Regions from separate parts of the Kluyvera sichuanensis genome, predicted to be linked through region 1. Evidence: predicted binding sites of a transcription regulator. Region 1 holds the regulator's gene; the other holds the start of a gene.
What was found. The regulator ArgR, encoded in region 1, controls arginine synthesis, uptake and breakdown. The targets are predictions, from matches to a motif close to ANTGAATAAAAATACANT.
Positions count from the first base shown of each region.

Region 1 (5,769 bases):
ACGAGCGTATTCGCCATCGCCTTCAACATAGGCACACTCAACCACCCCTTTCTCGCCCTGCAAGGCGCGAACCAGAGACAGCCCAAAGCGTGCTGCAGCCTGGCCCATGGACAGCGTGGCTGACCCGCCGCCGGCTTTTGCTTCCACCACTTCGGTACCCGCATTCTGGATACGTTTGGTCAGGTCATTCACCTCCTGCTCGGAGAAACTGACCCCTGGGATTTGCGACAATAAAGGAAGAATCGTGACGCCAGAGTGGCCGCCGATAACCGGAACTTCGACGTCGCCGCATTTTTTACCTTTCAGTTCAGCGACGAAGGTATTGGAGCGGATGATATCCAGCGTGGTCACGCCGAACAGTTTATTTTTGTCGTACACGCCCGCCTTTTGCAGCACCTCGGCGGCGATCGCCACGGTGGTGTTCACCGGGTTGGTAATGATACCAATGCAGGCTTTTGGCGCGGTTTTTGCGATTTGTTGCACCAGGTTTTTGACAATCCCGGCGTTAACGTTGAACAGATCGGAGCGATCCATACCGGGCTTACGAGCTACCCCGGCAGAGATCAGGACAACATCCGCCCCTACCAGCGCAGGCGTCGCATCTTCACCAGAGAAACCTTTGATGTTCACATCAGTAGGAATATGGCTGAGATCGACAGCCACGCCAGGCGTGACGGGGGCAATATCATAGAGGGAGAGTTCTGAACCTGAAGGCAGTTGGGTCTTTAGTAGTAGGGCAAGCGCCTGGCCAATACCGCCGGCGGCACCAAGGACTGCGACTTTCATCCTAAACTCCTTATTATGGTTAATGACATTCAGGTAATAACCTGTCGTGGACCGCATAACCGACGCAAGAGATACCTGTTGTTACTCCGTTGCGGCGACCTTAATTCACAAGGTAAATAATTACAATATAATTGCTTACAGAATGCGGAGCCTCCAGCAGCATTGCTGGCGTTACCGCACTACTCCCCGAAAAAGGTCTATCTACGAAACCAAACTTTCATCAACTATCGATTACAATATACTCAGCATGTTGCGTAAAACAACAGCAATTTAATAACAATTCATTTACTTTTAACTTATTTGGATCCCGTGATATAGGCATGTTTCTTAGGTCTAATTTTTGCTAAAATCCCGCCTTTCTCTATTTGGCCTAGCCCCTTGGGATAAATTGTTTTGCATAAAAATTCACCTATATGCATAATAATGTTAATTTCACCACCATAGTCAGGTGACTTATGCGAAGTTCCACTAAACAAGAAGAATTAGTTAAAGCCTTTAAAGCATTACTGAAGGAAGAAAAATTTAGCTCTCAGGGCGAAATTGTTCAGGCCTTACAGGAAGAAGGCTTCGATAATATCAACCAGTCCAAAGTCTCCCGTATGCTGACGAAGTTTGGCGCAGTGCGTACCCGCAACGCCAAAATGGAAATGGTTTACTGCCTGCCGGCTGAGCTGGGCGTGCCAACCACCTCCAGCCCGCTGAAGAACCTGGTTCTGGATATTGACTACAACGACGCCGTCGTCGTCATTCATACCAGCCCTGGTGCAGCGCAGCTGATTGCACGTCTGCTGGATTCGCTGGGCAAAGCGGAAGGGATTCTCGGCAGCATTGCCGGTGATGACACGATCTTCACCACGCCTGCTCGGGGTTTCACTGTTAAAGATCTCTACGAGGCCATTCAGGTTCTGTTCGAACAGGAACTGTAATCCCTCGCGATACTCCTCTGGTTCCTCCGGAGGAGTCTGTTTTCCCGCCAACGCCCCGCCGTTTTCACTGCCGTTCCGTTAACATTTAGTGCGATTCTTTGTGCATTCACATAGATACAGTGAATATATCCCGACTTAAGCGCACAAAACATCAAATTATCCTATCTTTTTGATTTTACGCATTATTGGCCGACAACTTTGCCAAAATATGCGTTTTTTTATACGTATATGTTCTAAAAATGACGATTCCTGACAAGTAATTACACGGGAAACAATTAGCGGGGTATTAATATTTCATGTGATTAGTGTATACTTAATTTCGTGATGAGGGTCACAAAACAAAGGCCTTCCAAAAAAATTCGACGAGGTGAGTATCATGAAAATCAAAACTACCGTTGCCGCTCTGAGCATCCTATCCGTTATCTCGTTTGGCGCTTTCGCCGCTGATTCTATCAACAGCGACCAGGCACAAACCCGTCAGTCAATCGGCACCGTTTCCATTGGTTCCGTCGGTTCAACCCCGATGGATATGCATGAGATGCTGAACAAGAAAGCGGAAGAACAAGGTGCATCGTCTTACCGCATCATTGAAGCGCGTACTGGCGATCGCTGGCACGCAACGGCTGAACTGTATAAATAAGACGCAGTACGTCGGTATTGAAAAAAAATATCCCCAGCGGTCCCAGGAATAAGCATCAGCATCCTCTCACCGCTGCAAAATAAGGTGAGGAGTAAAGTATATGAAAAGCGCAATTATCATCGCATCCCTTGGTCTGGCATCCGTACTCTCTTTCGGCGCAAGCGCCGCAGTACATCAGGTGAGCGCAGATCAGGCACAGAACCTACAGTCCATCGGCACCGTTTCCGTTTCACAGATAGGTAGCGACCCAATGGATATGCGTAGCCAGTTAGCCGCAAAAGCAGAGAAAGAAGGCGCTAGCAGCTACCGCATTATCGAAGCCCGTTCCGGCGACAGCTCGCACGCTACGGCTGAACTGTACAAATAAACCCTCGTCGTCTTGTCCGACGACTTGCCCTCGCCTTTCGGCGAGGGCTTTTTTTATCCGCGCTGAACGTTAAACCGCAGCATGCCTTCAAGTTCTTCTTCCGCTTCATCAAACAGCAGAATCAGCGCGCCGTAGCGTCGTCGCTGCTTATCGTCCATGTGCAGGAATTCAATCTCCAGCGGTAGCGGTATTACATTGCCGGTCACCACGCTCCAGAGCGCGTCCAGATCGCGAATCGACTCACGATCGAGGGCAAAAAGACGGGCGAACTCCCGATAAAAATCGCCCTGATCCTCTATCTCGTCAAAATCAAAAGTATAGATTTTCATCTTACGCCCTCTCCCCTATTCAACAGACTAAAGTCCCCCAATGTGCAGCGTTTTCACCTCGAGGTACTCTTCCAGCCCCAGCACTGAACCTTCGCGCCCAAGCCCCGACTCCTTCACGCCGCCAAACGGCCCCAGCTCGGTTGAAACGGCACATTCGTTAATGCCGATCATACCGCTCTCCAGCGCCTGCGAGACGCGGAAGACGCGGGACAGGTTCTGGGTGTAGAAATAGGCCGCCAGACCGTAAGGCGTATTATTCGCGCGCTGAATAACTTCGTCTTCATCGCTAAAACGGAAGCAGGCCGCTAGCGGACCAAACGTCTCCTCCTGCGCCAGCAGCATTTTTTCCTGACAGTCACCCAGCACCGTCGGCTGCCAGAAGTTACCGCCCAGCGCATGCGGCTGCCCACCAGCCAGCACTTTGGCCCCTTTCGCGACAGCATCCTCAACGTGTTCACGCACTTTTTTAACCGCAGCAGCCTCAATCAATGGCCCCACGATCACGCCGTCATCCAGCCCGTTCCCCACCTTCAGCGCCTTCACGGCGACAGCAAGCTGGCTGACGAAGCGCTCATACACGCTGTCGTGAATATAAAAACGGTTAACGCTCACGCACACCTGTCCGGCGTTGCGGAACTTATTGGCGATAGCCCCCTGAACGGCGGCGTCAATATCCGCGTCTTCAAAGACGATGTACGGCGCGTTGCCACCGAGCTCCATGGAGACTTTCTTCATGGTTTCCGCAGCGTTACGCACCAGCGTTTTGCCCACCGAGGTTGAGCCAGTAAAGGAGATTTTTCGCACGTCATGGCTTGCCATAATCGCGTCGCTAATCTCCAGCGTATTCCCCGCCACGGCGTTCAGCACCCCGTCCGGAATCCCCGCTTTCTTCGCCAGCGCCAGCAGTGCGAACGCGCACAGTGGCGTGTTATTGGCGGGTTTAATCACCCCGGTACAGCCAGCCGCCAGCGCTGGGCCAAGCTTACGGGTGAGCATCGCCATCGGGAAGTTCCACGGCGTAATCGCCGCCACCACCCCGATAGGCTCGCGGGTTGCCAGAATGCGTGAACCCGGCTTCGCCGGTGGAATTATCTCGCCGTTAGCCCGTTTTCCCTGTTCGGCAAACCACTGGATAAAGCTCGCCGCGTAGTCCACCTCGCCCTCCGCCTCTTTCAGCGGTTTGCCCTGTTCGATGGTCATCAGTTTCGCCAGCCAGCTTTTATGTTCGATGATGAGCTGATACCAGCGATACAACAGCTCCGATCGCGCCTTCGCCGTTTTCGCCCGCCAGAGTGGGAACGCACGGGCGGCGGCGGCAATCGCCTGTTCCGTCTCCACCTTCCCGGCCTTCGCAACTTTGGCGACGATCTCGCCCGTCGCGGGATTGAGCACATCAAAGGTGGTGTCGAGCTGATGCCATTCGCCGTTCACCAGGTAGCCCGTTTGAAAGAGATCGTTGTCCTGCCATGCTTGCGTGGTCATTACACCCTCCTGAAAAGTGTTTCCATCTAAGTATAGCTATCGCTTTTAGCGTAATAGTTGTCAGAATAACGATAGTCTTATTAACGGAAAGGAGCCTGCGGTGAAACGTGAATATCCTGTTTTTGATAAGCTGTGCCACGAGCTTGGGCTGGCACATCTGGCGAGCGATCGCGTGACGTTCACCGGTACAGAACCGGTCTATCCGACGCCGTTTGCCATTGGAGAGGCGGCCGCCTCCGCGCTAGCGCTACAAGGGCTGATGCTCGATGTGCTGCGAGGTAAGCAGCAGGAAATTACCGTTGATTGCCATAGCGCTGCCGCCTCAACCCACGCGGTCACCTTCCAGCAGCAGAACGGCTATAACTGGCAGTACAACGACCCGGACTACCCCACCACCGATTTCTACCTCACCGCCGACAACCGCTGGATTTTCCTGCACGGCGGCTACCCGCGTTTGCGTGATGGCATTCTGGATATTCTCGACGTGCCCAATAACCGTAGCCGCGTGGCGCAGGCCGTGGCGAAGTGGGAGGCGCAAAAGCTGGAGCAGACCATTGCCGACGCTGGGCTGTGCGCTGCCATTGCCCGCAGTCGTGAAGAGTGGCTGGCACATCCGCAGGGGCTGGCGGTGAGTCAGGAGCCGCTGATTCGCCTGACGCGGATGACCGATAGCGCACCGAAAGCCCGCCGTTACGACACGCCACGGGTACTGAAGTCGCTGCGCGTGCTGGATGCCACCCACGTGATCGCTGGGCCAACAGCGACCCGCGGCCTGGCGCAAATGGGTGCCGATGTACTGCACCTTTCATCCCCTTATCGCCCACGTATTTTGCCGTTCGACGTTGATACCAACCACGGCAAGCGCAACGCGTATCTTGAACTCTCCACCGCCGAAGGTCGCGAGACGGCGGCGAAGCTGGTCCGCGAAGGCGATGTGTTTGTGCAAAGCTACCGTCCCGGCGCGCTTGCCCGCTATGGCTTGAGTGATGAAGAGATGGCGCGGATCAATCCCCAAATCATTACGGTTAACCTGAACTGCTACGGCCACCGCGGGCCGTGGAAAACACGGCCGGGCTTCGAGCAGCTTGCTCAGACCGTGACCGGTATGGCGGTAGCACAGGGCGGCGCGGGCCAGCCGGTGCTGGGGCCAACCTATCCGAATGATTATCTCAGCGGCTATCTCGCCACGCTTGGCGTGCTAATGGCGCTGGAGCGTCAGCGTAATGAAGGCGGTGCATG
Region 1 is NZ_CP162271.1:3,199,294-3,205,062, forward strand. It holds gene mdh (malate dehydrogenase) at 1-786, opposite strand, end outside; gene argR (transcriptional regulator ArgR) at 1,242-1,712, shown strand; gene yhcN (peroxide/acid stress response protein YhcN) at 2,089-2,352, shown strand; gene yhcN (peroxide/acid stress response protein YhcN) at 2,453-2,719, shown strand; gene AB2B48_RS15425 (barstar family protein) at 2,773-3,048, opposite strand; gene AB2B48_RS15430 (NAD-dependent succinate-semialdehyde dehydrogenase) at 3,076-4,530, opposite strand; gene AB2B48_RS15435 (CoA transferase) at 4,631-5,769, shown strand, end outside.

Region 2 (5,769 bases), 1.1 Mb from region 1:
TCGAGGCGCTCTTTCTGTACGCGGGTCATGTAGAGAATATCGACTTCCGCCATCACCTCGTCGATGGAGCTATGCAGGCTCCAGACGATATCTTTCTCGTCCAGCATATCGAGGATGTACTGCGGCATCGCCAGCGCGTCCGGAGCGATAAAGTAGAAGCGGTTGCCGTTAAACTTCGCCAGCGCCTGGGTCAGCGAGTGGACGGTGCGGCCGTACTTCAGGTCGCCGACCATGGCGATGTTCAGGTTCTCCAGGCGGCCCTGGGTTTCCTGAATGGTGAACAGATCCAGCAGCGTCTGGGTTGGGTGCTGGTTCGCGCCATCGCCGGCATTCAGTACCGGAATGTTGCCGGAGAACTCGGTGGCCAGACGCGCCGCGCCTTCCTGCGGGTGGCGCATGACGATGGCGTCGACGTAGGTGCTGATAACAGAGATGGTGTCGGCCAGGGTTTCGCCTTTCTTACCGAGCGAGGTGTTGGCACTGTCGGAGAAACCGACCACGCTGGCCCCCAGACGGTGCATGGAGGTTTCAAAAGAGAGACGGGTGCGCGTCGAGGCCTCGAAGAAACAGCTGGCGATAACTTTGTGCTTCAGCAGCTCCGGCTGTGGGTTCGCTTTCAGGCTGGCGGCGGTCGCCAAAACCAGTTCAAGGTCTTCGCGGCTGAGATCGTTTATGGAAATGATGTGTTTTTGATACAGCGGATTAGCCATGGTTATCTCCTGACGACGGCGCAAAAAAAAAGCCCCTTAAATAAGGGGCTTTACGAATACGGATGCTACGGAAAGGAAAAACGGCAGGCCAGCGTCTGTTTTCAGACGCGGTAAGACGCGATGTCGTACACACTGAACCATAATTCCTCCCGGCAAAACGGGTGGCATTATACGCAGCTTTATCTGGCAATCAAGCGCCTGATTCACATTTTAATCAACGAAAACGATTCTCATGTAATAAAAATTCATTTTTAATGCGTAAAAATTCAATTTTTATGCAGGGCAGAAAAAGTGTGCGCTAAACCAGCAGGATGGCAGAGTCATGATAAAAAGTACTGGTATGGTATCGCGAATTTACGTATAACAACTGAAAATTGAAACATTGTTTTATTTGTGGAGTCATCATGATTATTGGCAACATCCATCACCTTCAGTCCTGGCTGCCGGAAGAGCTGCGTCAGGCTATTATCCACCTTATGGCGAACGTTACCGATGCTACCCCGGAAGGGAAATATGACATCGACGGCAACCGCCTGTTCTATATGATCTCTGAGAACATGACCGAACCGTTTGCCGATCGTCGTGCCGAGTATCATGCACGTTATCTGGATATCCAGGTGGTACTGAAAGGCCAGGAAGGAATGGCGTTCAGCACCCAGCCTGCGGGTGAGCCAGACACCGATTGGCTGGCGGACAAAGATATCGCGTTTCTGCCGGAAGGCGTGCAGGAAAAGATGGTGGTGATGAGCGAAGGTGACTTCGTGGTCTTCTACCCAGGTGAAGTCCACAAGCCGCTGTGCGCGGTGGGGCAGCCTGCGAAAGTGCGTAAAGCGGTTGTGAAACTTCTGGTCGAATGATGAACCGTAGCCCGGACGAGGTGCGATAGTACCGACTCCGGGGTTTTCCCGGCGTCGCTGCGCTCGGCCGGGCTACTGGTTGAGTTTATTTGCTTAGCGTTGCGACCATCACCGCTTTGATGGTGTGCATCCGGTTTTCCGCCTGATCGAACACGATGCTGGCCGGAGATTCAAACACCTCATCGGTCACTTCCATCCCGCCGTGCATGCCGTACTCAGCGGCCATTTTCTTACCTACGGTCGTCTGGTCATCATGGAACGCAGGCAGGCAGTGCAGGAATTTCACCTGCGGATTGCCGGTCAGCTTCATCATGGCGCTATTCACCTGATAGCCGCGCAGCAGCGCAATACGCTCTGCCCACTTCTCTTTGGCTTCGCCCATCGATACCCACACGTCGGTGTAGATAAAGTCCGCGTCCTTAACGCCTGCGGCAATATCTTCCGTCAGGGTAACGTTACCGCCGTTCTTCTGCGCCAGCGCTTTGCACTCTGCGACCAGGCTCGCTTCTGGCCAGCATTCCTGTGGTGCCACCAGACGCAGATCGAGACCGGTTAATGCCGCGGCTTCCAGCATTGAGTTACCCATGTTGTTACGCGCATCGCCAGCATAAACCAGCGTCATTTCGTTGAACGCTTTGCCCGGCAGGTGTTCCTGCATGGTCAGCAGATCCGCCAACAGCTGGGTTGGGTGGAACTCATCGGTCAGGCCGTTCCATACCGGCACGCCGGAGTACTCGGCCAGCGTTTCCACCACTTCCTGGCCGTAGCCACGGTACTGGATGCCGTCGTACATACGGCCCAGCACGCGAGCGGTGTCTTTAATCGATTCTTTGTGGCCAATCTGGCTGCCGCTGGATCCAAGATAGGTGACGCGAGCGCCCTGATCGTATGCGGCAACTTCGAAAGAGCATCGTGTACGGGTTGAGTCTTTTTCGAAGATGAGCGCGATGTTTTTACCGGTCAGGTTCGGCGACTCCGTGCCGCTTTTTTTATCCGCTTTTAGTTTTGCTGCGAGCTGCAGCAGGGTGGTGATTTCTGCAGGGGTAAAATCGAGTAATTTTAAGAAGTTCTTTTTATACAGAGTAGACATAATTCCCTCACCTGGCTCAAGCCACTTATTGAATTAAAATTCACTTTATATGGATGAATATTCATTTGCAACCCCAATAACAAATCTTTATCGGAAAGGTGGAGGCAATGGCAACGGTATGTGACAATAAGAGTATCAGCCACATTATGAGGAACGAGCCATGGCAAACCCTGAACATCTGGAAGAACAGCGCGAAGAGACCCGTCTGATCATTGAAGAACTGCTGGAAGACGGCAGCGATCCTGATGCGCTGTACACCATAGAACATCACCTTTCCGCAGACGATTTCGAAAGTCTGGAGAAAGCGGCGGTAGAAGCGTTCAAGCTGGGCTACGAAGTGACGGAACCGGAAGAGCTGGAAGTGGAAGAAGGCGACACCGTGATCTGCTGCGATATCCTGAGCGAAAGCGCGCTGAACGCAGAGCTTATCGACGCGCAGGTTGAGCAACTGATGAACCTGGCTGAGAAATTTGAAGTGGAATACGACGGTTGGGGAACCTACTACGAAGACCCGAACGGCGAAGAGGGTGATGACGACGACGAAGATTTCGTTGACGAAGAAGACGACGGCGTACGTCACTAAGTCATCACATTACCTACGGCAGCGCCCGCTGCCGTAGGACAAGGATTTCGGTATGGATTACCCGCAAATACTCTCCCCGGTTCTCAACTTCCTGCACTGTAAAACGCCTCAGGCGTGGCTCGATAAAGCCCGCGATCCGGCCAATCTTCCTCTGTTGCTGACCGACCATCTAGTCTGTGAGCTAAAAGCGGCGCAAACCGCGATGCTGCTGGTGCGTAAATATGTGGCGGATAAAGAGGGCGCGCAGGCGCTGCTCGACTGGCTGAAACCTTATGAAGCCTTTACCTTTCGCGACGGCGTTGAGCCAGACTTTACCGCGCTGCATAAACAGATGGGTAAAAGCGCGATGCCGCAGACCGACGACCCATGGGGACGGCAGCTTATCGACAGCATGGTGCTGCTGATAAAAGAGGAGCTGCACCACTTCACACAGGTGCGTGAGGCGATGCTGAAGCGCAATATCCCATACGTGAAAATCACCGCCAGTCGCTACGCTAAAGGGATGCTCAAAGCGGTGCGCACGCATGAACCCCTTACCCTGATTGATAAGCTGATTTGTGGGGCGTACATCGAAGCCCGTTCCTGCGAACGCTTTGCCGCGCTGGCGCCGTATCTGGATGACGACCTGCAGGCGTTTTACCTGTCGCTGCTGCGTTCAGAAGCGCGGCATTATCAAGACTACCTGACGTTGGCGCAGCAAATCGCTGATGGCGATATCAGCGAACGGGTGCGTTTCTTCGGTGAAGTGGAAGCGTCGCTTATCACCGCTCCGGATGAAGAGTTCCGCTTCCACAGCGGCGTGCCGGTTTAAAGGTTCGCGTTCTTGTCTTTAGCCTGCGTACTATGCTTAATCGGCTCGCCGAGCGTGGCCTTAAACCAGCTTACAACACGGTCGATGACCGGTTGCTGATACCAGTGATCATCGCCGTGCTCGGCCCCTTCCAGCAGTACATAATCGGCTTTATTGCCTTCTTCTTTTAGCGCCTTATACAGCTGCGCACTTTGCTGTGGCGATACCAGCGTATCGGTGCTGCCATGCATAATCAGGAACGGCGGTTTTTTACCGTTTACGTGGCCCATTGGGCTGGCGGCCAGCGCTTTTTGCTTATCGCTGCCAATTGCCGCGCCCGGCCAGTCGCGGAAGGCGCTGCCGTGAACCAGCAGGGCTTCAGTTACCGCTGGAGATTCATGAACTTTCTGAATTGCGGCGGGGAACCCTTCGCCGATATTGAGCAGGTTAGAAATACCGTACAGCGTGGCGGCGGCCTGCACGTCGGAGGATTGGTTGAGGAAATCGCCCTGCTCGAAAGCTTTATCGCCGTTGGTTAATGCCATCATCTGCGCCATATAGCCACCGGCGGAATCACCGAGTACGCCGATACGCTGAGGGTCGATACCGTACTCTTTGGCGTGCTCGCGCAGGTAGCGAATGGCCGCTTTGCCATCGATGACTGGGGCTGGGAAAGTGTCAGGCACGGTACGATACTCTGCGGCTGCCACCACAAAACCGGCTTGTGCTAGGGCCATGCGCATCTCGATAAACTTATCCCAGGCTGCGCTGGTAAAGCCGCCGCCGGGGAAATAGACGATGGCAGGCTTCAGGTCAGTGTTGCGCGGCACCAGCAGTGACATATGCAGTGGGCGGACGGCAACGGTGCTTTTTATCTGGCTGTAAACAATACCGTTGAGAGTATCGATACGGCCACGGGTATTCTCTACGTGGATGACCTGAGCGCCGTTGGTATTTCCTGGCAGGCTGGTTGCAGCCATTGCCGTGGCAATGCTGCCAAGCATCAGGCTACTGGTAACAATAAAAGCCAATTTTTTCATGATGTTCTATCCTGAGCAAAGCCTGCCTGGCGGCAGGCTAATAGGTGCAATAAAGCGGTGCTCAGGCAGTGTATTACCAGGAATTCACGCTGAATAATGCACTTTTTGCATCAAATTCATCAGGTTTTTAGATGAAATAAATTCGATGAATGTGGTCTATAGCGGTTTTAGAAAAACGGTAGCGTAGGTGCCGCACCGCGCGAGATCCGCGCGAAGATCCCGGTATCCAGAGGACGCTCATCGTTGGTTAACTCCAGCGCATCAAGATGCCCGGAAAGGGTTGTACGGTTTACCTGGTAGCGTATAAAACGTATTTTCAGCCACGGATAGGCCAGGCCCAGCGTTATCAGGGAACCAAACGTCAAAAGCAGTAAATTGACAACCATCCCGAAAAAGGTAAGCGATGAGTGAAAACGGATGTCGTCACCGAGTATGAGATTATTAAACGCATAGTTACGTAATGCGGAGAAAGCATAAGCAGAAGAAATTAATATACCTGCGATATAGAGGAGATATACTAAGGCAAAAAGCCCGCCAAGACTATCCAGTGAGCCTGATAATATAAGATTGAATGAGGTCATCATAATTTTAACAATGACGATAATGAATGGGACGATAATAGCCATGGCAATCAGTGATATAATAATGCATTTTGAAAGGCTTAGGCTTATATCAAATTTATGAATGCCAAAGTTAGCG
Region 2 is NZ_CP162271.1:4,299,787-4,305,555, forward strand. It holds gene pyrB (aspartate carbamoyltransferase) at 1-710, opposite strand, end outside; gene AB2B48_RS20610 (pyrBI operon leader peptide) at 747-851, opposite strand; gene AB2B48_RS20615 (YhcH/YjgK/YiaL family protein) at 1,115-1,567, shown strand; gene argF (ornithine carbamoyltransferase) at 1,653-2,657, opposite strand; gene rraB (ribonuclease E inhibitor RraB) at 2,818-3,240, shown strand; gene miaE (tRNA isopentenyl-2-thiomethyl-A-37 hydroxylase MiaE) at 3,293-4,051, shown strand; gene AB2B48_RS20635 (alpha/beta hydrolase fold domain-containing protein) at 4,048-5,070, opposite strand; gene AB2B48_RS20640 (YjgN family protein) at 5,238-5,769, opposite strand, start outside.
Region 2: a site for ArgR is predicted at 2,685-2,702, ahead of argF (ornithine carbamoyltransferase). Genes of this name have one in related genera too.